Regions from separate parts of the Evansella cellulosilytica DSM 2522 genome, predicted to be linked through region 1. Evidence: riboswitches for the same ligand, from Rfam matches in the RefSeq annotation. Region 1 holds a riboswitch; each other region holds the start of a gene.
The links. Region 1 has a riboswitch for cyclic di-GMP ahead of BCELL_RS11610 (methyl-accepting chemotaxis protein). Riboswitches for the same ligand answer to the same signal wherever they lie in the genome.
Positions count from the first base shown of each region.

Region 2: it holds a riboswitch for cyclic di-GMP, as region 1 does, so the genes downstream of both, BCELL_RS21965 (anti-repressor SinI family protein) here and BCELL_RS11610 (methyl-accepting chemotaxis protein) in region 1, are expected to answer to the same signal.
Region 3: it holds a riboswitch for cyclic di-GMP, as region 1 does, so the genes downstream of both, BCELL_RS14840 (sensor domain-containing protein) here and BCELL_RS11610 (methyl-accepting chemotaxis protein) in region 1, are expected to answer to the same signal.

Region 1 covers NC_014829.1:2,526,519-2,537,822, forward strand. The annotation lists gene BCELL_RS11580 (efflux RND transporter permease subunit) at 1-2,309, opposite strand, end outside; gene BCELL_RS11585 (hypothetical protein) at 2,570-2,773, opposite strand; gene BCELL_RS11590 (polysaccharide deacetylase family protein) at 2,974-3,816, opposite strand; gene BCELL_RS11595 (hypothetical protein) at 4,017-4,490, shown strand; gene BCELL_RS23200 (hypothetical protein) at 4,496-4,624, shown strand; gene BCELL_RS11600 (hypothetical protein) at 4,693-4,947, shown strand; gene speD (adenosylmethionine decarboxylase) at 5,156-5,977, opposite strand; gene BCELL_RS11610 (methyl-accepting chemotaxis protein) at 6,114-7,823, opposite strand; cyclic di-GMP riboswitch class I at 7,908-7,996, opposite strand; gene BCELL_RS11615 (Cof-type HAD-IIB family hydrolase) at 8,148-8,960, shown strand; gene BCELL_RS21645 (HAMP domain-containing methyl-accepting chemotaxis protein) at 9,198-10,940, opposite strand; gene BCELL_RS11625 (S9 family peptidase) at 11,276-11,304, opposite strand, start outside.
Region 2 covers NC_014829.1:850,098-861,401, reverse strand. The annotation lists gene BCELL_RS03870 (DEAD/DEAH box helicase) at 1-1,083, opposite strand, end outside; gene BCELL_RS03865 (ABC-F family ATP-binding cassette domain-containing protein) at 1,214-2,770, shown strand; gene BCELL_RS03860 (flavin reductase family protein) at 3,962-4,564, opposite strand; gene BCELL_RS03855 (alpha/beta hydrolase) at 4,580-5,185, opposite strand; gene BCELL_RS03850 (methyl-accepting chemotaxis protein) at 5,424-6,950, shown strand; gene BCELL_RS21965 (anti-repressor SinI family protein) at 7,084-7,212, opposite strand; cyclic di-GMP riboswitch class I at 7,255-7,347, opposite strand; gene BCELL_RS03845 (response regulator transcription factor) at 7,557-8,267, opposite strand; gene BCELL_RS03840 (ATP-binding protein) at 8,291-11,304, opposite strand, start outside.
Region 3 covers NC_014829.1:3,184,273-3,195,576, forward strand. The annotation lists gene BCELL_RS14800 (hypothetical protein) at 1-388, opposite strand, end outside; gene BCELL_RS14805 (hypothetical protein) at 638-898, opposite strand; gene BCELL_RS14810 (class I SAM-dependent methyltransferase) at 1,019-1,741, shown strand; gene iadA (beta-aspartyl-peptidase) at 2,073-3,239, opposite strand; gene BCELL_RS14820 (hypothetical protein) at 3,385-3,651, opposite strand; gene BCELL_RS14825 (ATP-binding protein) at 3,761-5,002, shown strand; gene BCELL_RS14830 (thioredoxin family protein) at 5,492-5,965, opposite strand; gene BCELL_RS14835 (disulfide oxidoreductase) at 5,962-6,405, opposite strand; gene BCELL_RS14840 (sensor domain-containing protein) at 6,552-8,375, opposite strand; cyclic di-GMP riboswitch class II at 8,504-8,587, opposite strand; gene BCELL_RS14845 (thioredoxin family protein) at 8,929-9,150, shown strand; gene BCELL_RS14850 (KTSC domain-containing protein) at 9,228-9,440, shown strand; gene BCELL_RS14855 (putative bifunctional diguanylate cyclase/phosphodiesterase) at 9,805-11,151, opposite strand; gene BCELL_RS14860 (HAD family hydrolase) at 11,176-11,304, opposite strand, start outside.

The sequences.
Region 1 (11,304 bases):
GTTTCTAAACGAACGTAATCAGATAATTTCTTTTCCCCATTCAAGGTTTGGATTGGGAGATTTAATAAGTCACTCTTTATTTCAATAGGTTCCTCTAAAGAAGCAACCAAATCAATCATCTCATTTTCACTATTTATCTCTCCTAAAGGAAACTCACTAAACTGCTGTTCTATAAATTGCATAATGTAAGTTTTAGATATATTATCCTCTTCCAGAGCAAGTTCATTGAGATGTATCATTTCTTGTGTAGACATGCGCTCCATCGAGTTTGTAGTACCAACTACACCATCAATTTTATTTAAGTTATTAATTACATCGTCAGCGATATCAGATAACGTGTCAAAGTTTTCACCTTTAATATTTAACTGAACTGGAGAACCGCCTCCGCCATCCATTAAGCTAAACACACCACGAATAGGATAGTCTTCCTGCAAACTTCGTAATGAACGAGAGATTTCTTCGTTCACCTCTTTTTGCTCTCGTGTAACATCATCATCCTTTGTCATGTTAATAATTAAATATAGAAGATTTCCATTATCCATGACATAGTTTGACTCGACGTCCTGAATTCCCGCTACCGTTTCACTCACCTTGCTCACAATTGTTTGTTTCTCACTCGGTGTTACTCCAGTTTCAATTTCAACACCAATCTCTGCATAACGATTTAATACATCAGGCATAATTGTCATTGGTATTTTTGTTATAAGGAAAAGTGATCCAACAAATAGAGAGAAAAACATTAGAATGACTAAAGCACTATGCCGTTTTTTACGAACTGTCCATGAAATTAATCTTCCATATGTGTTCATGATACGTTGTCGTTTATTTCCTTTGTTTTTCCTAATCGTTAACAATTTTTCTGAAAGTGATGGAATAAGTGTGAAGGCTACTATAACTGAGCTAATGAGTGTTATTGCAACAACTGCTGATAGTACAAGAACAAACTGACCCATTTCACCACCGATAATACCTATCGGAAGAAACACAACTATCGTCGTTAGCATCGATGCGATAACAGCAGTTGCAACTTCTTTTGTACCTTCTAATACTGCCTGTAAATGATGATAACCTTGTTCCTTTTTCCGATAAATAGATTCTAATATTACTATAGATGAATCGACCATCATACCGATACCTAAACCCAGTCCAATTAAAGTTAGCATATTAAAGCTATAATCTAATAGCCACATCGTTAAAAATGTGAGTAATATAGACGTTGGTATAGATAGCCCTATGATAAAGGTGGCCCTTATATTTCTTAAAAATAGTAGCAGTATGACGATCGCAATAATTGCACCGATAACAATATTACTTGTTACTCCCTCAATCGAATCTTGGACATAATCAGCTTGTGCAACTACTTCATTAAAAGAAAATCCGTCTACTAACCCTTCTTTAAATATGAGATTTACCTCTTCACGAATAGCTTCTGCCATTTCTATTTGTGTTGTGTTTGCAGCACGCCCAACCTCTATGAATATAAAGTCTTTTGAACCGTTTTTCCAGACGGAAGATGCACTTTCTTTTTCCTGTAAACTTACAGTTGCAACACTACTTAACTGTATACTTCCACCAGTGTGTAAAGGTATTTTGATCTCCTTTACATCATTAATTGAATGTAGTGAACTATTCCAGCGAACAGTTGGGGTATCGACCTCACCTATGAGTTGCCCCATCGTTACTTCACTGTTTGCTTTTTGTACCTCTCCTAATACATCCGGTATACTCAGATCATTTTTTTGTAATTCTTCTCGATTAAATAAAATGAGCATTTCTTTTTCTTCTAACCCTACTATTGATACATCTCTTACTTCACGAAGAGATTCTAACCTTGGCTTCACTATATTTTTTGCAAAGTAAGACATTTCCTCCATGTTCCCGTCTGATATGTCCATAAAAAACTCATAGTCTTGGTTCGTACCATAAAGTCCTGTATAAACTTCATTTACCTGTGACATCGAATTAGTAGTACTATTTACTATCGAATCTAATTCCTGTAGAACGTCTTCCCCGCTCCCCGCTTCTAGCATTAATTGGATAGAGCTTCTACCTATTCCAGAAGATGACACTATTCTTTCTACTCCTTGTATTGTTTGGAGTCTACTTTCTAAAGGACTCGTTATGTTTCTTTCTACTTCAATGGCAGCTAATTCACCAGCATCGACCTCTACATAAGCTACATCAAAGTCAATTGATGGAAACAATTCCTTATCTAGTTTTGTCATCGCATATGTTCCTAAAATTAAAATCAAACAAACAAGTAAAACGACTAAAATTTTTCTTTGTACAATAAACTTTAATAATCCCATAAAATTCTCTCCTCTTTTCTATAACAATGAAATATCACTGGAATAAATTTCTATTATCATTGTATATAGCAAAGAAGTGAAAAACATTTGTCTGCGGAAGTAAATGATGTAAGTCTATAGTCGTATTTTTATTTAAGCCTATGAATAAGTGTTGACTTAAAAAAGTGGACAGTTATGATGACTTTTCCAACCGTAATTTCCTTACATAAATATAAAAAGCGCTTTAAGGAATTTAAACTCCTTAAAACGCTACTGTGTATTCAGCCTTTATAATAAAAATATAGTAATGTAAATATTATTGCTGGAACAAAAGTGACAACATATATTCCCGATAGGATATACATTCTTTGCTTTGTGCTTTTCGTATAATTTTTATCATTTGGATTCATTCCAATATAGATTGTAGCAATAAGTGCAGCAATACAAATGAGTGCACTAATAATAATTAGTGGTAGGTAATTCATACATATCCCCCAAACATATATAAAAACTAACGCTATTATACTTTATCATAGAAGCTTTTACTAGTAAAAGGCTATAAATTCTAACTTTATTTAAGGGACGTGAGGGAACTCTAAGGCAAAATCATAGGGAACTGAAAAAGGTTGGTCTTTAACCTTGTCAGTTCCCTCCATAAAAACATTTTCATCATTTAGCGAGTTAATTATTGTTGATATGGAATTCCTAGTAGGTCAGGTACTGTTACAAATTCAACTCCTTGTTCTTGTAACGATGGAATGATCTGTCTTAAAGCCTCTATTGTATTTGTTCTGTCTCCTTCCCATTCAGCACCATCGTGCATCAAAATAATGGCCCCAGGATGCGTATTACTGAGTACGGTATACGCAATCTCATCTGCTGGATCCTCTTGCCAATCTAGCGAATCGACCGACCAAGCTACAACTGAGTAATTCATTTCTCCAATTTTTTGAACAAACTCATCATCAAGAAAACCATATGGTGCACGAAACAAACTCGTTCTATAGCCTATTATTTCAGCCAATACATTTTCTGTCTCGGTTATTTCTCTCTCAAGTGTATCAATATTTTCATCGACTAAGTTTGGATGCCAATATGTATGGTTTCCAATGATGTGCCCTTCCTCCGCAGTCCGCTGGACAATTTCTGGATATGCCTCTGCTCTAGCTCCCATTACAAAAAATGTAGCAGGCACGTTAAATTCACTTAGGACATCCAAAACCTGCTCTGTGTATCTAGGATCAGGACCATCATCAAACGTAAGTGCAACACGGTTATCTCCTGAATCACCTTGTAAGACTACAATATTCGGATAACGCTGTTGTAATAATATATTTGATACAGGTTGACGAATCCTTTCTGTTTCAGGGCCTCCTTCAGGGTTGGGTATGTCTTCATTTTGTCTATCTTTGTTCCACCACCATACTGGTTCGGCTACCTTCTCAAACTCTGCGTGAGCATAAATAAACGGTAGTAAACTGAAAAACATCATCGCTATTAACGTCACTCGCAAAATACCATATCCCATAAACTACACTCCTCTTTCATCACGTTTTTCCTTCTTCGTAAAAGCTTCGGATATTACTCAAGCTTATTTTTAAATTAAACTAATTTTTTTATTCTACAAATTCTGAAATAGGTGTTATAGAAAAATTTAAAAATAAACGAATAATATTAGAACGACAAATTGTCTTTTAGAATACAATATTGGAAGAGGGTGTGGTGAAAGTGACAGCAAAAGACAATGAAAAAAATCAAGAAGGTAATGTGGAAGCAACGTTGGAACTTATTAGAATCATTCATCGAAACCTTGGAATAATAACCGCCATTTTATTATTAACTGGGCAAATAACTATAATGGGTGTATTTGTTACTCCGAGAGGATTTAGAGTAACAATGGCTGGTCCGATTACTGGATCGAGAAGAATAGAAAGCAAAACAGGAAATCCGTTAGTTAACTTGACGATAGATGTTATTGACATTTTAATAGCAAAGCAACTATTACAAGATAAATTTTTTATAACTGGGAGTGCATTAACACCATTCGGGTTTACTATTAATGCAGGTGGACCTCTTTTAGGGGTTGAAAGAATGGTACCTAAAGTGCCTTCATTATTTCATGATCTAGATAACTTTAATATGCTCGTTGCCAAGTTGTTAAACTTCGATCCAAGTATTGCAAATAAATACCAAAGGAAGTGAGTGAAATGCATTTAACTGATCTGCCCACTACTCGTCCATCAAAGACATTAGGCTTTATCATCGGAATATCGCTAATTTTATTTATATACTTTTTTACCGAATTTGAGGATTTGCCTGAACCAGATTCAAATTGAAGGTCCAATATTCCCCTCCTGTATCGAATAGTATTCATTTGACAATAATAAATATGGAGGTGGTATATATGTCAAGTCCATATTTATGTCCAAGCTGTAAAACGAATCGGTCCCGATTTAATATTATTGAACAAGTTGCTACACCAGTAAAAATGGACCCACTAACAGGGGAAGTCGTCAACACGTACACGAACGACAATTTAGACGCCTTCCATACAGCTTATCAAGGACCAGTTAATAAAGTACAATGTGGATCATGTGGTCTTATCGAGGATGAAAAATCATTTGTAAAGTTTGCAGAGCATAACCCTAGAAAAAGTTGATAAAAATGCTCGTTCTATAATATGAGCAAACTTTAAGGTGATGTGAGAACCCACGTCCCATGATACTTGGGCGTTTTATTATCATTTAAGACGAATATAAATAAAAAACATTTAACTAGCTAGCCGAAGCTTGTTAAATGTTTTTATTTTACTGGGCGCTTAGAATTCCCTTAGAGGAAATTTAAAAACTTAGCAAAACCCTTTTTCTTTATTTTTTTTCACGCCATCCCATGTTCCTACCGTAATATATTTCATCCATTTCTAACTGAAGTCGTTCAGTAATTTCTTTTTCTTGTTCACTCGTTAGATGTTCTTTTTTATAGCCAAATAAATAATTATTTATGTCAAAATCCTTAATTCTACATTTCGTATGAAAAATATTCTCTTGATATATATTGACGTCAATCATATCATATTGTTCTTTCACTTCTTCAGGAATATAATTTTGGATCGAACTAATATCATGGTCAATAAAAAGCTTATGTCCACTTATGTCTCTTGTAAATCCCCGAACACGATAATCCATCGTCATAATATCTGTGTCAAACGAGTGAATCATGTAGTTTAACGCTTTTAAGGGTGAAATTTCTCCACAAGTAGCTACATCGATATCAGCCCTAAACGTACTAATCCCTTCATCTGGATGATACTCAGGATAAGTATGAACAGTTATGTGACTTTTATCTAACTGCATGACAACCGAATCAGGCAGCGGTCCTGGAGATTCATCAAAAGAATCTGTCGGTACTTCCACTACTGGACCTTCTGAAACTAATACCGTCACACTTGCACCTTGTGGTACGTAATCTTGTTTGGCTACGTTTAAAACATGTGCTCCGATAATCTCGGCAACATTTTTCAAAATTTTCGTCAACCGCTCTGCACTATACTGTTCATCAATGTATTCTATATATGCTTCCCTTTCTTCTTTCGTTCTCGTATAGCATATATCATACATATTAAAGCTTAATGATTTCGTTAAGTTGTTAAATTCATGTAATTGAATACGCTGTTCATGCGTTAAACTCACTTTTGATCCCCCTCTTTGAGTAAACACTTTCTGTACAGTTTATATTTATGCTACCCATTTATTTATAAATAAAAACAAATTTAAATAAAGAAAAAGGCCGTTCTCGCTATAGCGTAGAACAACCTTGAACATTGAATTAAACTTTAAATTTTCTCACTTCATTTAATAATTCTTCAGCCATACTAGATAACGTTTCAGCAGATGCAGAGATTTCCTCCATAGAGGCCATTTGTTCTTCTGTTGACGCTGCGACATTTTGAGAATAGCTTGCTGACTCCTCAGCAATTTTTGCTGCTTCCTCAATAAATGTTTGCATTTTATTTGTTCCTTCCGTATTTTCTTTAACAGCACGTAAAATTTGGGCAATTTGCGTTGTCAAATCGTTTACAGACAACGATATTGTTTCAAACTCGTTTCCAGCGTCATTCACTAAAGTTAAACCACCTTCTACAGACTCTCTACCTTCTCCCATCATAGTAACAGAGCGATCAATATCTTCTTGAATGTAGTGAATTAAATGTCTAATCTCCTCTGCAGATTTATTGGATTGTTCAGCTAACTTTCTTACCTCGTCTGCAACGACAGCAAAGCCTCTGCCGTGCTCGCCAGCACGAGCAGCCTCTATTGCTGCATTTAATGCTAATAAGTTTGTTTGTTCTGCAACATCTGTAATTAATGATATAATCGAACCTATTTCTTTTGATTTATCTCCCAATTGTTGCACTACATCTGATATTTCAGCAGTTTTCGAATTGATTTTATCCATTTGTTTCATAGCTTTTTCTATTACGACCTTACCGTTATTAGACTTATCACCAGCATCATTCGCAAAGCTACTAACCAATTCCACACTCTCAGTGATCTGTTTCATACCTACAGCAATATCTTTTACTACTTCCTTTGCTGCACCTGTACTTTGCACTTGTGTCTCAGCACCTGTAGCAACTGATTGAATAGATCCCGTAATTGTTGTCGTTGCTTTCGTAGTTTCATCCGCACTACTTGATAATTGTTCAGAAGATGCAGCTACTTGATCAGTATTAGACGCAATTTGTGCTACCATTTTTCTAAAGTTATTTGTCATATTCCTAAAAGATTCATTTAAAACATAAATCTCGTCACGACTTTTCACTGTAAGAGAATCAACTGTTAAGTCACCATCTGCTAACCTTTCAGAGATTTGGGCTAGCTTCACAATTGGCTTCGAAATCATAGTTGAAATAATAAATCCACCAACAATAGCTATCACAAGTGCTACAGCACTTATTATTAAAATAAGTATCATCGCTGTTGCTGATTCAGCTGTTGTTTGTTCACTATGTTCTGCTACAATCTCATTTAATAAATCATTTAACTGTTGTGACTCATTTATCATTCTATTTTCTAATAGAACTAAGTCTCGGTTAGATGTATCACTACTCCCCATACCATTAGTCGTTATATCTTCAACTTGGTTACTATAACTATTATTTAAGTTTTGCAAGATTGTGAGACTGTCTGTTACTTCTTCGACCGTGCTTAGCTCTAACCCATTATTTATTAACTCACTTCCAATTTGACTTAATTCAGTAACACGGTCTAAATCTTCTATATCACCATTTAAAAAGTATCCACGAAAATGACTCGTTTGTTGACTAATATTTGATTCAATTGAAGATGAGACACTTCTTATTTCCATTACATTATTTATTAAGTAATCATAAGATTGATTTGTATTCCTCATACTAGTAAACGAAACAACACTCCCAATACTAAAAATAATACAAATTAATATAAAACTTGATAGTAATTTTGTTCTTAATTTGGCGTTCCATGTAAAGGTAAATCTCTTAAAAAAGCTTTTCATGATGTAATCCCTCTCTTATGTTGTGAGTAATTATGTATTTTTACAAAAAAAAACTATCCTAAAAAAAGAATAGCCAAAAAGTGTCTTGGTAGTCTGGCGGTCTTTGCAATGCGTTAGCTTTAGACCCATGACTTTGCGTCCTATCCTTTCGAAATAGTTTGCCTTTATCAAAATTATGATATAAAGTATTTCTAGTAATATAGTAACGAAAAACGATACCTCTAACAACATTTTTTTACAAAAAAATATAAAAAAACTTAAATTAATACAAATATCGACATTTGATATATTGTTTCAATTGTTGTATGAGAAAGGATGTAACACATGAAATATTCCATGATTGTACTTGATTTAGATGACACATTATTACTTGAAGACTTAACTATTGGCAACCACACTAAAAAAGCTTTAATGAAAGCGCAAGAGCTTGGAGTCAAAGTAGTATTAGCATCTGGTAGACCAACATTTGCTATGCAACATTTAGTGAAAGAATTATCTCTCGACAAGTATGGGAGTTACATTTTACCGTTTAATGGTGCAAAGATAATCAATTGTAAAACAGACGATTCTTTATTTAGTAGTACGTTAAACCCGAAAACAGTTCACCACTTATATGAACTTAGTCAAAGAGAAAATGTTTTTATTCACTCGTATATAGGAGATACTATTATTACAGATAAGAACAATGAATACACAGAGATTGAGGCTAAAATTACCGGGTTACCTATTAAGGAAGTATCCAGTTTTATCGATACAATCCAAGAGCCAGTTGTAAAAGTATTAATGTGCCATGCCCCTGAAAAGCTCGTTAAAGTCGAAAATAAGTTAAAAGAAGAATTAGGTGATTCACTCAGCATTTTTCGATCTAAGCCTTATTTCCTTGAGTTTATAGAGCCGGGGGTAACGAAAGGATCTAGTCTAGAAAAATTAATTAATCACTTAGGCATAAATCGTAGTGAAATAATTGCTGTTGGTGACAGCTATAACGATTTAGAAATGATTAAATTTGCTGGTCTAGGTGTGGCGATGGGGAATGCGCCAGAAGATATAAAGGAAATAGCTGATTATGTTACGGACACAAATATAAATGAAGGCGTTGCATCAGTTGTAGAAAAATATATTTTAAATACATTGTAAAAATAAGGATGTATCATGAGGTAATCAGTCACCTTGTGATACATCCTTATATTTTTGTAAAAAGTGGTATCTTAAAAGCGCAATTTTTTTCTATTGAATTTATCTTAAAGCAATAGCGGGTCCACCGTAGTAACGTAAAAGCCCACTATAAGTAGGTTCTTATAATGGGCTTTTGGCAAGTGAAAACATTGCAATTTCTTTTATAACTTATAAAACAGCTTCATCAAGTCTTTTGTATTAAATCTTAAATTTACTAACTTCATCCTGTAGCTCTTCAGCCATACTAGAAAGTGTTTCAGCAGATGCAGAAATTTCCTGCATCGATGCCATTTGTTCTTCAGCAGATGCTGCAACATTTTGCGCGTAGCTAGCTGAATCAGTTGCTATATCTGATGCCTCTTCTATATAAACTCTCATTGTTTCAGCATCTGAAGTGCTCTCCTTCACTGCTTGTAAAACATGATAAATATGATCAGTTATTCCATTAATTGATTTGGAAATTGTTTTAAATTCTGTCCCCGCATTATTTACCAAAGTTAAACCGTCTTCTACAGATGTACGGCCTTGCCCCATCATAGAAACAGATTTATCTATATCTTCTTGTATGACATGAATCAAACTACTAATCTCCGAAGCAGATTTATTAGATTGTTCAGCAAGTTTTCGTACTTCATCAGCCACAACAGCAAAACCTCTACCGTGTTCTCCAGCACGTGCAGCTTCAATTGCTGCATTCAATGCTAATAAATTAGTCTGTTCAGCAACGTCTGTTATAAGTGTAATAATAGAATCGATTTGCTTTGATTTATCTCCTAAGTTTTTAATGACATGAGATATTTCAGATGTTTTCGCATCTATGGCCTGCATTTGCTTTATAGCTTTTTCAACAACACCAACACCATTATTAGACTTTTCTCCTGCTTCATTCGCAATATTTGTAACAACTTCCACACTACTTGATATGTTCTGAATACTTTCTGTCATGTCCGCTACAACTTGTTTGGCCGAATCTGTACTCTTCATTTGAGTATCTGCTCCAGAAGCCACAGATTGCATCGATTCAGTGATCGTGGAGGTAGCTTTACTCGTTTCTTCTGCACTACTCGTTAACTGCTGAGAAGATGCAGCAACTTGTTCAGTATTCATAGCAATTTTTGAAAGCATGTTTCTTAAGTTATTGCTCATCTCAATAAAAGATTCATTTAAATCATAGATTTCATCCCGGCTTTTTATCTTAAGTGGTTCAACTGTTAAATCACCAGCTGCAAGCTTTTTTGACATATTTGCAATTTTAATAATTGGTTTTGTAATAATAGTGGCAATAAATATTCCACCAATGACTGCGAAAATTAAAGCAGCAGCACTGATCGTTAAGACTAATGTCATCGCCATGGCAGTTTCTTGCTCTGACTCTACCCTTCTCTCTTCTACAATTTCATTTAAAAATACGGTTAAATCAGCTGCATAACCACGCAAGTTATTTTCCATCGGTAAAATATTCCTATTTGCATAGTCAATACGTCCTGAACTCATCGACCTTACTTGTAGTGCTGTATTTAAGTAGCTTTTATTTAAAGTATCAAGTGCATTTAATTGTTGTTTTGTTTCCTCCAGCGTACTTAATTCCATTGCCTCTTCTACAAGTTCACTAACATGATTGTTAATCATTGTCATTTGATCCATTTCTGACTCTTCCTCTGTTAGTAAATAACCACGAAAATGACTACTTTGCTGATTGACACTTGACTCAATTTCACTCGTTATATTTCGAATTTCAATTACTTGGTTGATCAAGTAATCGTATGATTGCGTTGATTTCTGCATGTTAAAGTAAGATATCCCACTTCCTATACTAAAAATAAAGCAAATAAATAAAAAACTAGCTAGTAATTTAAATTTTAGATTAAAGCTTCTCTTTACTTTTAGTTTCTTTGGTAACTTCCATTTCTTTTTTTGACCAACTTTAAAAATATTTTTCAATGTCATCTCTCCTATCTGTCATTCTACCCTTAGAAATAAAAAAACTATTCGTCATTTTTAGAATAGTCAAAATTTTAAAATGTAGTTTTCACATGAACAACTTTTGTAATTGATCACAAAACCGTTTATGTTTCTAACCTTTTAAATTATTTGACTTTTTTAAAAATGATGAATTAGCAACAAATTATAGCATAAAAATAATATTACTGGATAAAGTTACATAAAACAACATAATTCTGTTAATTATGATGAAAAGTACTATTTTTTTTAATAGAGATTGCTCTTATAAAAAAAGAGATCCCTCTCAAAGAAAGTATTGAGAGAGACTGTAGTTATTATAATTGATAATAATTAAACCAAGCAA
Region 2 (11,304 bases), 1.7 Mb from region 1:
CAAAGACAATTTTTTACCTAATTGAAGTAGCTTTTGAACCTCTTGCTCTGTCACAAGAGAAATGACCGTCCCCTCTTGCCCAGCTCGCCCTGTTCTTCCGGCCCGATGCTTATATTGCTCTGCATCCCTCGGAACATCTAATTGAAACACATGCGTCAGTTCCTTAATATCTAATCCTCTTGAGGCCACATCTGTCGCGAGTAACAGTGGCGTACGTTTTTCACGAAATTGTCTCAATGCTTGTTCCCTCTCTTGCTTCGTTGTTTCACTATGAAGTAAACCTAATGGCATGCCATCGTACTCTAATTTAGCCGCATATGTTGAAAGTAATTGAATATCATTTGAAAAAGCTAATGCCCGTAATCCTTTTAGATTTATAAGCCGTCTTAGCGTTGTCATTTTATCTCTTTGCTCACAGATAATATAGACATGCTCTACATTATTTGCTTCTTCATCTAACTTCACTCGTACCACTTTTGCATCGTTCATTCGAATCTTCGCCTTTTCCTCTACAAGTTCATTTAAAGTTGCAGAGAAAACTAAAATTTGACGATCCTTTAACGTTGACTTTAATACATGATCTATTTGTTTTTGATGTTCGTTTGAGAAAAGTTGATCTGCTTCATCAAACACGACCGTTTTCACTTCATGAACCTTCAACTTCTTCTGCTGCATTAGCTCAACAGCTCTTCCTGGAGTTGCTACAACAATTTGCGGCTTCTTCTTCAGTTTATCTATTTGCCTCTTTACATTCGCACCACCAATAAGTGCTGCTCTGCCGATACTGCTCCCTTCTGTCCATATGCGAATTTCTTCTAAAATTTGCATAACAAGCTCTCGTGATGATGCAAAGATAAGTACTTGCATCTCCTTTTTATTAACATCAATTTTTTCTAATGTTGGCAACAAATAGGCAAGCGTTTTTCCCGTACCTGTTGGTGATTCTGCAATAATATCTTGTCCCTCTAAAATAGCAGGAATGACTTGCTTTTGAATTTCTGTTACCTCTTTAAAATGAGATTTTTTCCAAGCCTCTTGTAAAAATGGCTGAAAACTATGTATGATAGACGATGTATGACTCATTTGCTACTCCTTTTTTCGAACAGTGTATTTTTATATCTGAACTTGATTTTATCTTACTTTTCAACCGAGTTCAAAATATGAACGGAATTTTTTAATCAACTATATTAATTATAAAGGTGACGATGTTACTATGAGTATTTTAACGGTAAAAAATTTAAGCCATGGTTTCGGTGATAGAGCTATTTTTAATAATGTTTCTTTTCGATTATTGAAGGGCGAACACATTGGGCTCATCGGTGCCAATGGTGAAGGGAAATCGACTTTTATGAATATTATTACCCGTCAATTAGATCCAGACGATGGAAAAATTGAATGGGCTAAAAATGTACGGGTTGGCTTTCTCGATCAACATACTGTATTAGAAAAAGGTAAAACGATACGTGATGTTCTTAAAGATGCTTTTAAGTATTTGTATGACATGGAAGCAGATATGAATGCGATGTATGAAAAAATGGGGGATGTTGACCCCGATGAAATGACGAAGCTGCTTGAAGAGGTTGGCACGATTCAAGACATGTTAACGAACAACGACTTTTACACAATTGACGCAAAAGTAGAGGAAATTGCACGTGGACTAGGTTTAGACGAAATTGGTTTAGACCGTGATGTTAACGATTTAAGTGGTGGGCAACGTACGAAAATATTATTAGCAAAGCTCCTTTTAGAAAAGCCAGATATATTATTATTGGATGAGCCTACTAACTATTTAGATGAGCAACACATCGAGTGGCTAAAGCGTTACTTACAAGATTATGAAAATGCATTTATTTTAATTTCGCATGACATTCCATTTTTAAATAGTGTCATTAACTTAATTTATCATATGGAAAACCAAGAGCTTAATCGTTATGTCGGTGACTATGATCATTTTCAACACGTATACGAAGTTAAGAAACAACAGCTAGAATCAGCTTATAAAAAGCAGCAGCAGGAAATTTCTGAGTTAAAAGATTTTGTTGCTCGTAATAAAGCGCGTGTAGCTACACGTAACATGGCTATGTCACGACAAAAAAAGCTCGATAAAATGGATGTCATCGAGCTCGCAAAAGAGAAACCAAAGCCAGAGTTTCACTTTAAAATGGCTCGTACTCCTAGTAAGACCATCTTCGAAGCAAAAGACTTAGTCATCGGGTATGATGAACCGTTATCAAAGCCGTTGAACTTGCGCATGGAAAGAGGACAAAAAATTGCTTTAGTGGGTGCAAACGGAATTGGAAAGACTACCCTCTTAAGAAGCTTATTAGGCGAAATTAAACCGATAAGCGGGAATGTCGAGCGCGGTGAATTTTTAGAAATTGGTTATTTCGAGCAAGAAATTAAAGTAGATAACCAAAACACATGTATTGAAGAAGTGTGGAATGAATTTCCTAGTTTAAATCAAGCGGAAGTGCGCGCTGCATTAGCGAAATGCGGTCTCACAACGAAGCATATTGAAAGTAAAGTAGCTGTTTTAAGTGGTGGTGAAAAAGCTAAAGTGAGACTCTGTAAGCTTATTAATAATGAAACAAATGTACTCGTTCTCGATGAGCCTACTAATCACCTTGATGTTGATGCAAAAGAAGAGCTAAAGCGGGCATTAAAAGCTTATTCTGGAAGTATCCTTTTAATTAGCCATGAGCCAGAGTTTTACCAAGAGGTTGTAACAGACATTTGGAACGGTGAAAACTGGACAACGAAAGTATTTTAATGAGTTAATTGTAGCTTGCTTTTGACGTATATTGAGTTCTGAATCGGATTCTCTATGCAGCATGCCAACCTTAAGCGTATAAAGGGATTGCCTATCTAGTAGGGATTTTTTCAGAATAAAGGGGTTGGCTATGTAAAGCGATTTCTGTAGAGGAAAGGGATTTGCTATGCAATGGCAAACCTTGGCTTAAAAAATTGATTGAAGGGTAGATGGCATGCCGCCATACTACCTTTTTCTACATTTATTGGCGTTCATGTGAAGGAACTAGATATCATGTTTTCTTTACATTTTAGTGTGGCTTACTTTCGTGATGGGGTATTAAATCATGGTTTATGTCCCGTCAGACTATGCTCACTCTCACGACGGGATTTTATTTCGTGTTTTATATCCACTCAGACTATGCTCACTCTCACGACGGGATTTTATTTCGTGTTTTATATCCACTCAGACTATGCTCACTCTCACGACGAGATTTTATTTCGTGTTTTATATCCACTCAGACTAGACTCATCATCACGACGGGATTTTATTTCGTGTTTTATATCCACTCAGACTAGACTCACCATCACAACGAGATTTTATTTCGTGTTTTATATCCACTCAGACTAGACTCACCATCACAACGAGATTTTATTTCGTGTTTTATATCCACTCAGACTAGACTCACCATCACAACGAGATTTTATTTCGTGTTTTATATCCACTCAGACTAGACTCACCATCACAACGAGATTTTATTTCGTGTTTTATATCCACTCAGACTAGACTCACTCTCACGACGGGATTTTATATAACGTTTATCTACTTTTAGTCAAACTTCCACAAAGTACGTGTGGCCATACTCATATACATTCCATCGGACCTATTTCTAAATTGGTTATTAAACACATCCTTGCCTCGTTCGTATTTCATGTGAAGTACAAATGACAATTAAAAGAAGTACAAAAACGCTCGGTTTAGCATGTACATTTTTGATTTTTCATGTATACTACAACTTTACATCGAGTAGCGGGCCTGATAGCCTTTAATGGCTAGCCATTCCTTCCCCATGCTGACTTCCTGGCTGTATAATCATGCCATAAAAAGAAAACAGCCCCTCATTCTCCATCAAAAAGAGGGACTGAAAAAGAACAGAATAACTTTTTCAGTCCCTCCTTTAATAAAATAATAAGGGGCCATTTTCAACTTTAATCATGGCCTTTCTAAGGAGAAAAGATCACCTAGCTTCGTATAATCTTTTCCACCTAGCCGAGCAACGGGCTTCAGTTTTTTCACATCTATTTTTCCTTCTTTATACACCGAGTCAGCTATATGATATTGGACTACTCTGCCAATAATGAAATCGGTTATCGTAGTATCTTCTTGAAAGACAAGATGCTTTTCGAGCATACATTCCATTCTCACAGCTGCTTCCTTTAACCCTGGTGTCTTTACTCGAATACTATCGATAAGGGAAAGTCCTCCCCTCTTCACTTCGCTTTCATCGGGAGGCAGGTTTGCAGCAGCTTGATTTGCAGCTTCTACGTTTTCTTCATCGGTAACATGTACAACAAACTCTTTCCCATCCAAAATGTTTCGGGATGTGTCCTTCATTATTCCATTTTTCCGGCCAATCGATAATGATATTAGTGGTGGCTCAGATGAAACGACATTAAAAAAACTAAATGGTGCTGCGTTAACTACGCCTTCAGTTGATATAGATGTCACAAAAGCAATAGGTCTAGGTAAAATAGCGCTTGTTAACATACTATAGTTCTCTTTTTTACTTAAGGAATGTGGGTTTATACTTACCATAGAAGGAAACACTCCCTACATATTTTTTTCATACCATGCTTTCACTTGATCTATCTCTTCTCTCGTCAGCTGATGTCCTTGATTTGCCCAAAACACGTCTACTGCTGCTCCCGCTTCAGAAAGAGTCTTATCTAGCTCCTTTGTTTCTTCTGGTGGACAAATAGGGTCATTTGCACCAGCCCCAATAAAGACAGAAATTCCTTGTAGCGAAGGAATGTCAATACCACGACGCGGAACCATCGGATGCAATAGTGCCGCTCCCTTTAACGATTTTTCATAATGATAAAGCAGGCTTCCAGCGATATTTGCTCCGTTGGAATATCCTACAGCAACGACGTGTTTACGCTCAAATTCATACTGCTCTGCTGCTTGATCAACGAAATCTTTTAATTCCTTCGTTCGGTTTATTAAATCTTCTTCATCGAATACTCCTTCTGCAAGTCTTCGAAAAAAACGATTCATGCCGTTCTCATCGACATTACCCCTTACACTTAATACAGCAGCACCAGGGTCAATCATTTCCGAAATTGGTATCAAATCATGTTCATCTCCGCCAGTACCATGTAATAGTAACAAAGTGTTCTGATTACCAGCTTCTCCTTTTTTAAACACATGTTTCATTGACATTTGATTAGCCGCCTCCATTTTCTCCAATCATCTTACTATAAAAAAGTAAGTAATAATATTATATAATAATGAAATTATTCAATTCAAATGTAACGCTCTTCGATAACCTTTGCACTCGCCTAAAAATCTACATAATTCGACAAAATAGTTGTCTCATATTACTGCAGCAACTATAATAAAAATAGCGTTTACAACTAGTTTTACTATCACTTTTCATCAGGAGGATTCTAATATGAAAAAAAGAAAGCATCTGATAATGCTTTACATTACGGCCTTTATCTTTTTTCTTTCCATTGCTGTTCATGTATTACACCGTCATTTCCACTTTTTAGAAGGGTATTTCTTGTCTCACCACAATCATTCATCACATAGTTTTTCTATTCCTTTAAATATTTTAGTAGTTATTCCTTTTATTTTCTTATTAACTAGCGTAATTTTATATTATAAGAATAAAGAGCATCAGCAAATTTCGTTATTCATTATGCTCTCATTAACATTGAGTAGCATATCACTTATTGCTGGTGGTGATGGTTTAGTTGAATACCATTTCTCGATTTTTATGGTGTTAGCTGTGTTAGCATACTACGAAAGCATTCGTTTAATTATTTTCAGTACTATTATTTTTGCTATTCAGCACTTTGGCGGATACCTTGTTGCACCTGAGTTGATTACCGGCACAGCTGATTATCCTTTTAGTCTTTTGCTCATTCATGCTGTATTTTTAATATTTACAAGTAGTGTTCTTATCATCCAAATTAATATTAGAAATCAATATGTAAAAGAATTAACGAAAAAGGAAGAAGAGCAAAGAGATGTTTTAGAGAAGGTTACGACTAAATTAACAAGTACATCAAAGGACGTTTTACAAAGCATTGAACAACTAAACTTAGGTGTAAAGGAATCAGTTGCTGCTACTGGTGAAATAACAAATTCAATTCATACCATTACCGAAGGGGCTACAGAGCAACTGCAAGTTGCTAGAGTTAGCTATAACTCAATAGAGGACGTTTCTTCTGATATACAACTTATTAGGGAACAAATGAGACGTTCAAAGGACTCTTCAAGTAGCACGCGATCACTTGCACAATCTGGATCAAAAAGTATGATAAATACGGAGGGCCAAATGAAGGACATTTCAAATGCAGTACAACAAATGAACGAAGTTGTCGATCGACTACAAGAGCGTTCTTCCAAAATTCAGCAATCGGTCACTTATATGTCTGACATTGCAGAGCAAACAAATCTATTAGCTCTCAATGCAGCTATCGAAGCTGCCCGAGCTGGTGAATCAGGAAGAGGCTTTGCTGTAGTTGCAGATGAAGTTAGAAAGTTAGCCGATCAATCTGGTCATTATGCTCACCATGTTGCGAGCATTATAGAAGATTTATTAAAGGAAACGCAAGAGATTAGTATCGTTATGTCCGAAACGACGCAACAAGTAATGGAAGGTGCAGACCAATTATCATCTACAGGTGAGGTCTTTGAAAAAATCGTTGCTCAAACGGAAGTCGTCCACCATGATATAGGCGCTTCCTTTAAAATGTGTCAATCAATAGTAGAGAAAGTAGAAACGCTAAAAGCATCCATCAATGAAATGACAGATGTTTCAGAAGAATATAAAGCGAGTTCGGAGAATATGTCTGCTACAGCTGAAGAACAATTAGCAACGTATGAGAATTTTACCGACACGACTACACAATTAAAAGATATGATGGAAGAACTCGATGCCATTGTTGCTAGCTTTACAAAAAAAACTTAAATACTCATGAAAAAATGAGGGGACTTAAAGGTAAAATCAACCTTTGAGTCCCCTCTTACACATCATATAAAATACATATTATAAACAATATTAATGCCTGAAACGACCGATTACATAGTAGGAATGATTATTTTCAACTATGTACTTTTTTTTCATAGCTTTTTTTCGCCAAAAATATTCTAATATCTTTTGGCGTTAACCCCAAATCTCTCGCTTCCTTCAATAAACCTTTCCACTCCTCATCTACTGCCACCATCTTCATGTTCCCCAAAAACATCAAACCCCTTTCCGATAATCTTGCCTACTAGGTAACCCGGCTATCATAGACATTAAACATTTAGCCCTTAGATCCGTAGTTTTGCGCCTCTACTTTTCAATAGATTTGCCTTTATCTGGTAGGAGTTTTTAGTTTACCTGCAACAAAAGACTCAAAACTTTTCACCCTATTTTTCTGATTTATCAGATTATAAATCCGATGCCAAACTATTATGAACACCCCCACAGTGTTTTATAGTTCTTATTATCTATCACTATAAATAAAAAAGGTTAAAATGGAGTTAAAATTTTGTATGTTTTTATCTACAATTAATTACAAATTTCCACAAGCTATCCTTTAATGTCCTCGTCAGCAGTACTGAATTTATACCCGAAACCTCTCACCGTTTTAATTAATTTTGGCTTTGATGGATTTTCCTCGATTTTACGACGTAAGTTACTAATATGTACCATGACGGTTTTTAAATCGCCACAATGATCAATGCCCCAAATTTGATCATAGATTTTTTCAGCACTAAACACATGATTTTTGTTTTCAACTAGTAGCATTAAAAGTTGTAGCTCCTTTGTGTATAACGAAACTTTATTCCCTTTATTGAAAACATCATAACTATCTAAATCTATTTCTAGATTTCCACATGAAAAAACACGCTTTGGTTCATTGCGATTTGCATTCATTTTACTACGTCGTAAATTTGCTTTTATTCTTGCTTCAAGCTCCGTAAAATCAAACGGCTTCGTTAAATAATCATCAGCGCCCGCATCTAATCCCTTTACTTTATCTCTTATATCCCTTTTACAACTTAAAAATATAATGGGTGCTTCTGAAAGCATTCTAATTTTTTGACAAATCTCATACCCTTTCATTCCGGGTAAAAGTATGTCTAATAAAACTAGATGGGGATTATTATTTTGTACGATATTAATTCCCTCATAGCCGTCTTTCGCAGTAAAAACTTCATACGAATGCTTTTTTAAGTATAATGCAGTCAATTCTCTAATATCTTCGTCATCCTCAATGATTAACACTTTTTCTTTCATTCTTAACAACCTCCATAAATCAATTAGTCTACGATAGGTAACGAGATACAAAAGATTGCGCCATTTCCCTCTGTACTTTTAACTGATATTTCTCCATTATGGTGATGAATAATTTCTTTTGATATTGCTAGCCCTAGTCCTGTTCCAATCTTTCCATTTATCACTTTTTCTCCTTTAAAAAATCTCTCAAATACAAATGGTAAGTCACTTTCTTTTATTCCATGTCCATTATCCTTAATTTCTATCATAACCTCTTGCCTATCCTTCACCACAACATTAATCCAAATATCGCCGCCTTCATTTGTATGCTTAATCGCATTATAAATGATGTTAGTAAAAACTTGATCCATACGGTCATTATCAATGTCAATTCGTATATCTTGCTCCTCATTACCTGTAAAAACTGGTTTATGGAGTGTAATTTTCCGCCTTGTCACATCCGTTTCAAATTTATCGTACATTTGATTTATCCATTCATGTAAATTGCGTTCCTTTGTCATTAGTGTGATATCACCTGACTCAAGCTTAGAGATATCATATAAATCTTCAATTAATCTATTTAACATATTTACCTTATTCTCGACAGATTTTAAGTAGTGTGCGTCATTCGCTTCAATAATTCCGGCTCTCACTGACTGAATATAGCTCTGTAGAAAAGTGACAGGTGTGCCAAATTCATGTGAAATATTTGATAGCATATGCGTCCTAGCGTTTTGTAATTTAATTAAATCCTCATTCGCTTTCAGCAATTCATCATTTACCTCTTTTAAGGCAACAGTTCTCTCTCTCACTTTCCCTTCTAGTTCGTCGTTTATTTGTAGTAGCCTCTGATTAACATCATCAAGTTCTCTCATTTGCTCTTTTATTTTTCGAACTGCGAGACTCAATTCTATTAATGTTTTTGTCCTTGAAAGAAGCTCTCTTTTTTCACAAGGTTTTACGATATAGTCATTTGCACCGGAATCAAATGCTGTTACCTTATCATATTCTTGATTTTTAGCTGTAAGAATTAAAACAGGTAGCTCTAGTAAAGAAAATCTCTTCCTTAATTGCTGACAAACTTCATATCCAGACTTTCTTGGCATCATCATATCTAATATGAGTAAGTGATAATTACCACTTTCCACTTTGTGTAATACCTCATCTCCGTCCTTAGCAGTATCGACGTAATACCCTTGTAATGATAAATGGTTTGACAATAGCTGGAGATTTACTCGTTCGTCATCAGCAATTAATATTTTTATATTCTTTCCTTTATTATCAATCATTAACGTTTCGTCATCGATATGGTGACTATACTTAGAATGTTGCTCTGAGAACAGAGTTGCACTTACTTCTTCTTTAGCCTCTTTAAAACCAACCTCTTGAAATAGAGGTATTAAAAAAGAAAAAGTAGAACCTTTTCCTTCCTGTGATACAACGGATATATTTCCACCGTGTGCTTCTATTAGCTTTTTTGTAATATTCAAACCTAACCCTGTTCCACTCTGCTCTTCTGAGTTATTTCCCCCTCTATTAAAGGCATCAAATATCGTATCTATTTGATCGGCAGAAATTCCAATTCCTGAATCTGTTATATGAACTTGAAGCATTTTTCCATCTTCTTCCGCACTTATGACAACTGTCCCGCGTTCTGTGTATTTAATGGCGTTTCCTATTAAATTAAAAAATACTTGCTGTAGCCTATTTTCATCCCCTAACACAGGCCGTATATTAGTATCTATTTCATTTATTATTCTTATATTTTTCTCGTTAAGTAAAGATTGACTCATGATAATAACAACATCAACAAGCTCCTTTAAGTGAACCTTCTTCAAATGAAGATTCATAGCGTCATTTTTCAATATAGAGAAGTCTAAAATATCGTTAATTAAATGTGACAGCCTTTTACCACTAGATATAATCATACTCAAGTGTTTTTTCATCGACTGCGTCATTTTCCCTGTAGCTCCATCATACATCGTTTCCGCAATACCGATCATGCCATGAAGCGGCGTCCTTAGCTCATGGGACGTCATTGCTAAAAATTCATCCTTTAATTTATCTGTTTTCTTTAAATTTTCTAACGCTCTTAAATTACTTTTTATTACCTCTTGCTCAGCTTGTTCCTTCTCTTTTTTCATCATGTTTATTTTATCGGCTAAAGCAAATGAAAAAAGTAAAAATTCAATAGAAGCTGTAATTTGCCATGCATATTTCGTAACGAAATAAATTGGAAGAAACCCAGCATCTGCTAGCAATGAAATAATAGTCCCTATAAAAGAAATGTGCCAAGCTAAAAGAAAATACTTTGCAGGTTGATACCCTTTACGATAACAGGAAATACCGGCCCAAATCATTAATAAAACTGTTACTCCTGAGCTTATTACAACAAGGTTTAATGCTAAACTATAGGAGTAAAAAAGTAGGAATATAATGACAAAATTGCAGAAAATCAAATAATTAAATATACTATTTAATCCTGGTATCACCTTTCTCATTTCTAAAAAGCTTTTTGCAAACAAATACCCGAATATATTTGAGATTAGCATAAATAACACGATGGCACGGTTATTCCACCAACTTTGTTCTGGCCAAATGTACTGATATGCCGTACCAGTAAAGGACAAGTGTATAAAAATGTTCGAGGCAATAAATAAAACGTAAAATAAATAGCTCCAATGTCTTAAAGAAAAAAATAAAAATAGATTATATAATGCCATAATAGATAATATGCCGAAAAATATACCTAATAAAGCATATTCAAGTTGGCTTTTTTCAATAAAAGCATCTTGATGCCAAAGAGTTATTGGAAGTTGCATCGCACCTTCAGATTCAAACCTTAAATATAATGTTGTAATATTATTTTCTTCTAATTGTAATCGATAAACGAAATTACGATGGTTTACTTCTCTATTGTCAAAAGGAAGTAAATCACCTGTTTCACTTACATAGGCATTTTCATAAGCTGTTTCTGGGAAATATAACGATAAATAGTCTAACGTAGCATTATCGATTTCTAGCAACCAAATGTCTTTTGAAGATTGATTCCGCAAAT
Region 3 (11,304 bases), 660 kb from region 1:
TGTTATCACCAACAACTCTCTCTAAATATATATGATTTTCTTCGTCCATAGCTATAAATATATCAGCAGCAAGCTCGTCTAAATCATTTCTTACACTTACTGTTTCTTCAATCTCGTCCCTTAATTCTAATAATTGTTGGCGATAATTAAAAATATCATCTTTTAATTCTATATTTTCGCTAGACAAATTCTCCATTTGTGAAGATAGCTGTTCATTTTCTTCTTGCAAATTTGTGACTTGAGCAGCTAGAGATTGATTTCTTTCAATGAGAGTTTCTATATCATCTGTATCTTCTAAATAGTCAACGGCACCATTTGTTTGTTCATTTGAGCACGCCACTAATAGAACGGTAAATGCAAAACAAGCGGATAAAAATACCCTTTTCATAAGTACGCTCCTTTTAAAAATAAAATTGATTACTATAATAATAACTATTATACAACTTATTTATTATACATTTTTCATTAAATGATACTATGTATTCAAAGATAATTAATTTTATCACTTTCTACTTACAGTTGAAAAGGGTGAATTAATGTCGAAAACTGTTACATGTTTTTTTAATTGATAGGTCCATGTCTGAAAAAACCAACTCCATCATAGATGAAGTTGGTTAAATCGCAAGCAAGCCCTTTTTTACCAGAAAAATGCTGTACCTAAAGCGAAACCACCTATAGCAGCAAGGGAAATGGGAACGAGACCAGCTCCCCAGCCCCAACCATAGCCAAATCCATGGCCTTGTGTTTGTGGTTGACTTGGTTCTAGCCAAACATATTGACGATCAATATCTACGATCTTACCAACATACTCTTTTCGTGTATTAAGACAATATATTTTTACAAACTTTCCTCTATGCTTACAGCATAAGTCATAGTAATAAGCAGCATTCCTCATCATGCCACCTCCTTTTCTTCTTTCAACAATAGTGTATTTAACATACATCTATTTTGTATGGACAATTGCCACGTTCTTTCAAATTCCTTTTGCATATATTAATATTGGGAGGTTGATTTTTAAATGAATGACTATACGAACATGCTTGCAGCCTATGGTATTACCGAGGCACGACCTGGAGGAAAAAAAATAACAAATCAAATTTTAGACGATTATCCAATAAAGAAAAATTGTTTAGTACTAGAAATTGGTTGTGGCATTGGTGATACTGCAAGTGCAATTGTTAAGAAGTTTGGTGCGAAGGTTGTTGCACTAGACTCCCACCCTAAAATGATTGAAAAGGCAAAAAATCGTCATATTGAATCAGAGAACATCATCTTTAAGAATGAGGACTTCTTAAATGCTACCTTACCAAAGAAAAAAGCTTTTGATGTAGTTATTGCAGAATCTGTTCTATCCTTTACTAACCTTGATTCACTATTACCGAAAATGTATGAAACCTTAAAAGATGTTGGTCAACTTTATTGTTTAGAACCAATATATTTAACTGGACTAAAGGAACATGAATTAGAGGAGTACAAGAGGTTTTACGGTTTTAAAAGCTTACTTACAATGGAAGAGTGGAAAGCTCTTTTCTTAAAACACGGATTTACTCTGAAACGCGTTTTAAAAAGTGAAGAAATTGATCAAGAAGACTTGTATGTATACCCAGAACTAATTGTAGACGATAATTTAGAAAGTAAGCATTCTGAAACATTGAAAAAGCATCAGTTTTTTTCAGAAAAATATTATCCATTTTTTGATTCCGCTTACTTTATCCTAGAAAAATGCTCTACCAAGGGATAATGTTAATATTTGCGTAAGCTGCGAGACCACTGTGGAACAGTTTCCAGGTAAGATCCCAGGGTGATAAACCGGAGGACACTGAAAAAATGGTGTTCTTTTGAGGGACTGAAAAAGGTCGATATTTACCTTTTTCAGTCCCTCTAAGCAATGTGCGTAGCCGTTGCAATCGTTAAAATGCCTGATAGGAGTGATTTTCCCCCTATCAGGCGAGCGACTGCAATACAAATAAAAGTCACTAAAAGCAAGTGTCGTAAGAGAGGTCAATACATTTTGCCAACTGGCGTTCTAAAAGAGTCCGTTCAGAGAATCACCCTTTTTTTATACATCTAAATTATTCAAAGGTTCCTCTTTTATTTTCTTGCCCCTCTTTCATCAGCCATTTCCCTTTTGCCATAACACCTTCGATCACAAGCGATTGTTTATTTATTAAAAGAATGTCTCCATCCTTCCCCTTTTCTATATTACCCTTCTCGTTAAGCTGTAACATTCCTGCTGGATTAGATGTGGCTACTTTTAAAGCAATTTCCAACGGTACACCTTCATTTAAAACAGCCTTTCTTATTTCATCATATAAACTTGTAACCCTACCAACGCCTAAGCCGATGAAATTTCTATTTTCGTCAAATTTTGGTAAGCTTCCTTGACCATCTGAAGTAAAGGAAATATTTTCAACAGGAACATTTGCCTCAATTAGCTTTTTCAAACATTTACTGCTTAAGAGTTCATCGTTATCTGAACGGGTAGTACTCGTCGTAAAATCGACGTATCCACCCTTCTTAGCATATTCTATACCTGCTTCAAGTAATGACTTTGTCCGATTAATATGAGTAGGAATGAACTGTTTCCTCGGAATATCCGTTGTCGTTACAACCTCTTCGAGTAATTCAAGCTTTCCGCTCCCATCACCAACATGGACGACAACTGCACCACCTTTACCAGAGAGTAACCCTCCAACTCTAGATTCACTTGCAAGCCTTGCTAATTCTTGACTCGTCGGTTGAGAGGAACGATGATCTGCAATAGCAATTTCTCCTGAACCTATAATCTCATGGATAAACATAATATCAGTCTCAATAGAATCTGTTAAAGGGGTAACTGGTACATGATAATTACCTGTTAAGCAAAAGCAAGTAATACCTTCCTCTGTTAAACCTTTTGCTTTCGCTACAAGATTACTCATCGTACGTGCTGCGCCATCTGTCCCTAAAACACCAACGACAGTAGTAATACCACCTTTAATGCAATCTGATAGCTGAAGTTCAGGTGTTCGAGTACGGAAGCTACCTTCCCCTCCTCCACCTGTAATATGAACATGACCATCAATTAATCCAGGTGCAACGATTTTACCGGTGGCATTAACAATTTCAGTATGTTCACTAATCCCTTGAATATGTATGTCTTCGTCTATAGCAGCTATACGACCACCAATAATCAATACATCCTTCTGCCCTACATAATGTGGTGCATAAACTTCCCCATTTTTCACTACAGTAATCATAAAAAAATCCCTCTCTCTTAATTTCTCTTTCTATAAAAGAAAAACTAAAAACGAGCTTGGTGAAGCTAGTTTTTAGTCTTCAATGAATTGGAAAAAATGAAGTTGACTCAATAGGTAAAAATCAACCTATTGAGTCAACCTTTGTTTAAGTATAAAAATAAAAGGCTATAGAAATAGCGATAACACCTAATATTCCTAACAAAATTGATGCGTTGGCTTCTTTATTTTTATATAGGAAAATAGAAAGAAAATATATACCTACCATTAAAGCCATAAATAATATTCCATCGATAATTGGGTGGAATAATGTCGTTTGCATTGTCGTATATTCATATATAGAGTAATTTACTAGCATGGCTATTGACCAACCGACAAAAATCCCAACACCTATGTATTTAAGTAGTTTATTCAAACTATGTTCACCTCTTTTTTATATTTTTACTTTTTATTTTTAAAATATTGTAATTATTAGTCAGAATACGTAAAATAAAGTCACAGGAAGAAATTGGAGGCCCATCGTTATGGAACTGTTTTTTCAGTATCTTTTTCAAGCATTTATTATATTAACACCTTTATTATTTTTTCTTACCCTTTCAAACAATTTTCAGTTAAAAGGTCATATTGCTATTCGTTTATTAAATTATTCAATCTATATCATTATATTTTTACTAACAGTGCAGTTTCCTATATCAATATTTAGTGACCATGTAATTGACTTTCGTCATATTGTTATATTTTTGGCAACACTTTTTAACGGTGTAACTATTGGTGCCTGCTTATTAATCATTGATCTCATCTCTCGAATACTTTATGGAGATACCCATTTACTTCTTTGGTTTATGATTAGTTGCTATTTTATCATAATAGCTCAATGGTTATCAACGAATGACAGAAGCTGGATTACTCCGAAAAATTTTGCAATGATATCATTTTTGTTTCTCATACCTTATACAATAATATTTTTATACCCAATTAACTATTTCTCATCTTCTGAATTTCACATTTTCTATAGTGTTATCATAGTATCTCCCATCCCAATTGTTTTTATTATGATTGCTTACGTACAACAAATTGAATTAAATGCCAATCTGAAAAAAGACTTACAGAAAAGTGAGCAATTACGATTAGTGAGCGAATTAGCTGCTTCTATAGCGCATGAAGTACGAAATCCAATGACAGTTGCCCGTGGATTTATACAACTGATTCACTCTAATTCAAAATTAACATCCGAAGAAAAACGCTATTTGAAGCTTACAATGTCTGAACTTGATCGAGCACAGTTGATTATTACTGATTATTTATCATTAGCAAAGCCAGCTGATAAAGCTACGAAACAAATTCAAATATATAGCATCATTTATAAAGTGTTACATACGATTGAAGCTTATGCCCTCATGAATAATGTAAAAGTGAAAATGGATGTTCAAGAGGACATTACGATAATAGGAAACGAACAAAAGCTCACACAAGTAATTTTGAACTTAACTAAAAATGGCATTGAGGCTATGGAAAACGGTGGGGAACTAATCATAAATGGGTACCGTGAGAGGGAGAAAATTATATTATCCATAAAAGACACTGGTATTGGAATGTCCAAAGAACAATTACAACAAATAGGTAAGGCTTATTATTCAACTAAGACAAATGGCACAGGCTTAGGTTTAATGGTTTCCTATAGTATCATCGAATCTTTAGGTGGTGCGGTTTCTGTCAAAAGCGAAATCGGTCAAGGAACAGAGTTTATTTTAACGTTTTCACATTAAATAGTATGGTTTACCCACCAACCTTTTTTTATCTCTTAAGAATCAACACTAGTCTTTAACAGAGTCCTTTATATGGATGAGGGTGTAAAGTAAGTAGTGCCGATCCTAAGGAGAAAAATACAAAAATAACCGTAATTCCTAGTCCAAATAGATAGCAAATTGGACTAGGAATTTTTATTTTATAACATTTCCTTCAGTTATTCTTTAATTGGAACACGAAATATTACTTAGGGACACTGAAAAGTGAAAGAACACCCTTCCTCAGGGCCCTCGTGTTCTTTCACTTTTTCAGTGTGGCCTCAACACCAAAATCTTCACTTTTTAATTTACGATAAAATTTCCCATTAACCTTCCAAAATAAGCTGATTTATGAAAGTAGAAAACATGAGCGAAATAGATATTTATTTAATATATATTAGGGTAAAAAAAAGAGACCATTTCACATAGTGAAATGGTCTCTTTTTTTCTGTACAATTTATAGTTTTCTCATTATTCACCTAGAACATCTTCACGATAAAACTGTTCATAAGCTGCTTCATTAAATAATCCGACTTTTCGGCTCACCTCAACACCATTTTCATAGTGAACAAGTGTTGGAGTATAATCAATGTTGTAATCATTAAAACCGTGGTTAAATTCAAGTAAATTGAATAACACAACATCAACACCTAACTGTTCTGCTAAAGGTACTAAAACTGGGGTGGCCTCATTACAATATTCACATGTAGGGCTATAAAAGTATACCGTTACCGTTTCCTCATTTTCTAGCTTACTGTTTAATTCTTCAGGTATTATGACATTTTGATAAAGTGGATTATCAAGCTGATTTAATGTCTCACGATGTAATTGATCCTTACCAAAAGGATTACCTTCCGATTGCTGTTTATTTTGCTGAGATGTAACGAAAGCTAATGCAGCAAAAATAATGACAATAATTAATCCGAAAATGATAACCTTTTTCACTTTTCCCCTCTCCTCTCTGTAACAATCACGTAAACCATAATAATTGAAATGGAAAGAAAGGCGATTAGTGCTAGAAAAGGAATTGTGATGAATCCAAACCAATTAATATATAAATAATTGCATGGGATAATCCCACACCCTTCAGCAGTCTCACTTAACGCTGGTATTCTTTCTAGCATTACATGGTAAATAGAGAAGCTTAAGCCGATTAAACTAATAGGCAACGTATAGTAAGCCTGTTTCGAATCCTTCTTTATTGCTGCAATTGCTAGTGTTATTGCTAAAGGATACATAAATATCCTTTGCACCCAACAAAGTTCACAAGGAATAAAGTTTTCAATTTCAGAAAAGTATAAAGACCCGAGGGTTGCTATTAATGCTATCCCCCATGCAAGAAGCATAGCATATTCAATTTTCTTTTGTTTTGCTGTTATCGCCATAACATTTTCCTCTTTCCATAGTATTATGCAATTTGGATTGAGCGATTATACTATAAACTGATATTGGGTTTGAAGTCAAAAAATACGCTTTCTACCTTATACATCAGTATAACAATATAGAGAAAATGTTAATAGGTTACATGGTCCTATACGTTTAGTTTCATTGACGGACTAGTTGACTCTATATATTTTGTTACAGCTTCTGGTGGAAGCGGTTGGCTATACAAAAATCCTTGCATTTCATCGCAGCTTAACTTATTTAAAAATGCAACCATTTCAGACGTTTCTACTCCTTCAGCAATGACTCTCAGCTTCATATTGTGTGCTAATTGAATGATAGAAGTCACGATTGCTTGATCATTAGTATTATCAACTACCTCTTTAATAAATGATTGATCTATTTTTAACGTATCTATCGGAAATCTACGTAAATAACTTAATGAAGAATAGCCCGTACCAAAGTCATCGATAGAGATACTGACTCCAAATTGCTTTAGACGATACAACGTTTTAAGACATTCATCACGATTATAAAGTAAATCATTTTCCGTTATTTCCAAGTCTAACAGTTTTGGAGACAGGCCTGTTTTATCTAAAGTATTTTTTACTTTACTAACAAAATCTGGTCTCTGAAATTGCTGGGGTGAAATATTTATACCTATCCTTAGTTCATGACCTTCATTATTCCATTTCTTCGCTTGAATACAAGCTTTTTCAAGTACCCAATCCCCGATTTGGTTAATTAATCCTGTTTCTTCAGCAATTGGAATAAATTTGTAAGGAGAAACCTTTCCTAACTGTTCATCGTTCCACCTTAAAAGTGCTTCTACTCCGATCACTTTGTTTTCTTTTAAATCAATTTGAGGATGATAATATAGCTCAAAGTTTTCTTGCTCCATAGCAATTCTTAATCTTTTTTCCATAAGTAATTTTTCGTCATGCTCTGTTCGAATTGACGATTGATACCATTGAAAATCACCCTTACCTAACTCTTTAGCGTAGTGCATAGCCATTTCCGCTTGTTGAATTATTTGGTCATAAGTGACTCCTATGACAGGAAAATACGAGATTCCTATACTAGCTGTGATGTATAGTTCATTTCCTTTTACATGAAATGGTGATTCAAAGGCTAGTAATATTTCTTGAGCCAACTCTTGTACTTCCTCTTTAGACTTTGGAGAATGAAATAATACGGAAAATTCGTCTCCCCCATAACGATATATTTGCACTTTTTTATGTTGGATACTACTTAACGTTTGAGAGATAGATTGTATTAGTTTGTCTCCAGTAAAATGCCCTAAAGTGTCGTTATAAAACTTAAAACGATCTAAATCAAAGAAAAGAATGGCAAAAGGAAATTTCTCTGCATGCTTCATTTCAATTCTTGATCTGACATCTCTTTCAAATTTATCTCTATTTGGTAACCCTGTAAGAGTATCTACTGCTCCTAATTCCTTTATTACTTTTTCTGCCTGCTTTAAACGTGTAACATCTCGATGCATGATGAGAAATATATCGCTTTCCTGATTTGATTTTATTAAAGGCATTATTTGTGTCTTTAATATAAGCGGATTTCCACTTTTCTTTAAGGGAATCATTTCAAAGGAAGTGATTTTTTGTGATGCTAGTGTGTTACTAAACAATTCCCGTTCTTTAAATGAACGGTGTTGTAATGATAAATAGTTCACACCTATTAGTTCACTTTCTGAATAATCTAAAAGATCACAAAATTCTTCACTAACATATGTAATTGCACCCGTATCATTAACAAGTACGATCAATGCTGTCGTTTCTAATGCAATTTTAAATCTACTTATTAATTGTTCATATTGTTGATCTAGTGCTTGATCACTTTCAATGCTTGGCTGTTTTTCTTGACCCCAAACATGTGAAAACCATTTAGGCAAGTGAGAATGGTAATTTTTTTCTATAGTCTTCTTCTCTATTGAAGGTAACTTATTTATTTCCATTCTGTTCCTCCTTGAATTATCATTATTCATCCATGATTAGTTTGGGATAATCCCTCGTTTTGTACTGAAATATATTCCAGTATACAAAACTAACATTATTAAGTTGTATCAATATTAAAAACCGACCTAAATAACAAGGTCGGTTGCACTACTAGCTCCTGTATGTCCAAGTGCCCAAATCAAGACATATATTCTTCGCTACCTTTTAAATTTTTAGCTTAGTTAAAACTGATGATGATTTTACAGCTGATTTCTCACGAAAGGAAGCTGAAGTAATAAACACGGTATGCGAGTATCCTAAACTAATAATCAACTACATTTTACCATGCGCGCATTTCTAGAAAAGATTACTAGTTTAATTGTATTATTTTCTAAAGTAAAAATACAAGCATAATTTTACATTTTTTTTATAAAAAATCGATATTTGCTGAATAATAAAGTTTTCTAAATAGTAACAATTTAGTCACATCACTGTCAAATGATAGCGTTTCCGGTCAAAAACAATGGATTATAATAAAAATAAGAATAGACAAGTGAGGTGAGTGAATTGGAAGTGAAGCTGTTTGTTAGTTCAAACATTAATGGCAAGATCGTTGAGAAAAGGTTGAAGGAAGTCATCAATGATATTGGCTTACATGCTCACGTAGAAATTCACCATCAAGATCCCCCTACTTTAAATGGATTTTACTATACTCCAACACTAGTCGTAAACGATAAAGTTGTATCAAGTGGCAAAGTATTATCAAAACAAGAAATGACCAACTTTTTTTTATAGGCTCGTTTCTTTTCTATTATATCGGGTATCCTATTAGTAAGAGTAATTCCCTAAAGAAAAATTAGAGGGAGGGTATTATGGAAACAGTTGAATTGAACCACGGTAAACTATCTTACATTGAGTATGATGAGACAAATAGGCATCTTCATGTACATTTTAAGAATGGTGAATACGTTATTTATTATGAGGTTTATAAGCTCGATTACGTCGGTTTCTTATCAACAAAGAACTATACAGAGTTTTTTGAGGAAAGAATCGAGCCTCGGTACCCATCTCGAACCATAAGTTAAAATTGTAACTGTCCATAAGTGAGGAGTTTGGCAATAGTTACAATCGCTGTACCAATATAATCAAATACAAAGGTACAAGTTATAAGTGAAGACTTAAAGGGAGACTCAAAAGGTAATTTTCACCTATCGAGTCTCCCTTATGCAATGGTTGGTAGCGTCGCAATCTCTTAAAGGCCACTTAAATGGAGTTCTTATAGTCAGCGGGTGGCGAGTGGACATTGCCACCTGTCTTTATAGACGCTGAAAAAGTTGCTCTTTACTTTTTCAGTGACCTTTTTTTATGTTAATGGCATTGATTTGCACGTTGTGTATAATCAAGAAATAAAACAGACTTATAGTAGCTGGCACATCTTTGAGACTGCCTCTACTCGTTTGCGTGATTTTTGATTAAGTAATTGTTGATTTCCTTTTGCGAGATTGGTTTACTGAAGTAATATCCTTGTAGTTTGTTACACCCCCATCTTCGCAACATATTAAAGTGTTGTTTCGTCTCTATACCTTCTGCTACTATCGTCACACCCAATACTTTTTTTAAGTGAACAATCCACCTTAACAAATGTTTTTGTTTTTCGTCACCGTTATCAGTTTTTTTTACGAAGCTTCGATCAATTTTTAATTCGTCAATTGGAAGTTCTCTTAAATAGCTTAAAGAACTATATCCAGTACCGAAATCATCTATACTTATTTTCATGCCGTGTTCTCTAGCTTGACTAAGTAAAGATTTTGCTTTTTCAACATCTACAGCAACAGATTCAGTAATTTCCATAATAAAATGATGAGGGTCTAACCCAGTTTCCTTTATAATGTTTACTAACTTTTCAATATAATTTTTTTTCATTAACTGTTTAATACTAAAGTTTATTGCAATAGGTAGATCTTTTAACCCAGTTGTTCTTTGAAGAACAACATGATTTTTACACGCCTTCTCAATAATCCAATCTCCTAAGGGATGAATTAGCCCCGTTTCTTCTGCGATATCTATAAATTTATCAGGAGGTATCAACCCTTTGTTAGGATGGCGCCAACGAACTAAAACTTCAAGTCCACCCCAACCCCCTTTATCAACATCCCATTGAGGGTGATAATACAATTCAAATTCTCCATTTTTTATGCCAGAATGCATTTCCGATTCTAATTCAAAAGCAGCAACAATTCTTTCTTTATATACTGGATCATACCATTCGAAAAAGCTTTGCGGCTTTCCCTTTGCTTGTCGATGGGCTACATCTGCACATTTCATGAGAGATTGTAAATCATGAGCGTCATTAAACCACTTTGAACTACCAAAAGTTGGTTTTAAATTAAATTCATAGCTGTCAACGACTAAAGAACGAGAAATACTATTTTTCCAACTTTCTACGAGTGCTTCAATATCACTTTTTTCATAAACACCAGTTACTAGTGCCATAAATGAATTATTACCTAGTGATATCCATGTACAGTTACTAGGTGATTTTTCATTCAGCGTATGATATACAAGCTGAAGCAATTGGTCGCCAACCTCAAAGCTGAACAATTCGTTTATTGACTTAAATTGGTCGAAATCCATAAATATTACAAATGCAGTGCTATCTTTTGTTCTTGTTGCTTTCCAATCATTAAATTTCACATGTAAAATTTCTCTAGATGAAGGTATAGATCGATTATTTTTACTAATTTGTGAGTAAGACCACCGTTTTCGTCCATAAAGTCTTATCGGAAACTTTCTCACTTCTATCCCTCCAATTAAATCGCTTTATTTCATCAATTCCATCCACTCATGTAACCGGTTTACTTGAACTAATTGTTCGTGTTCAGCCTCGTGCGAATGTTCAGATATGTAAACAGCATTCATTCCCATTAAAAGTGCAGGAGCTATCTCATT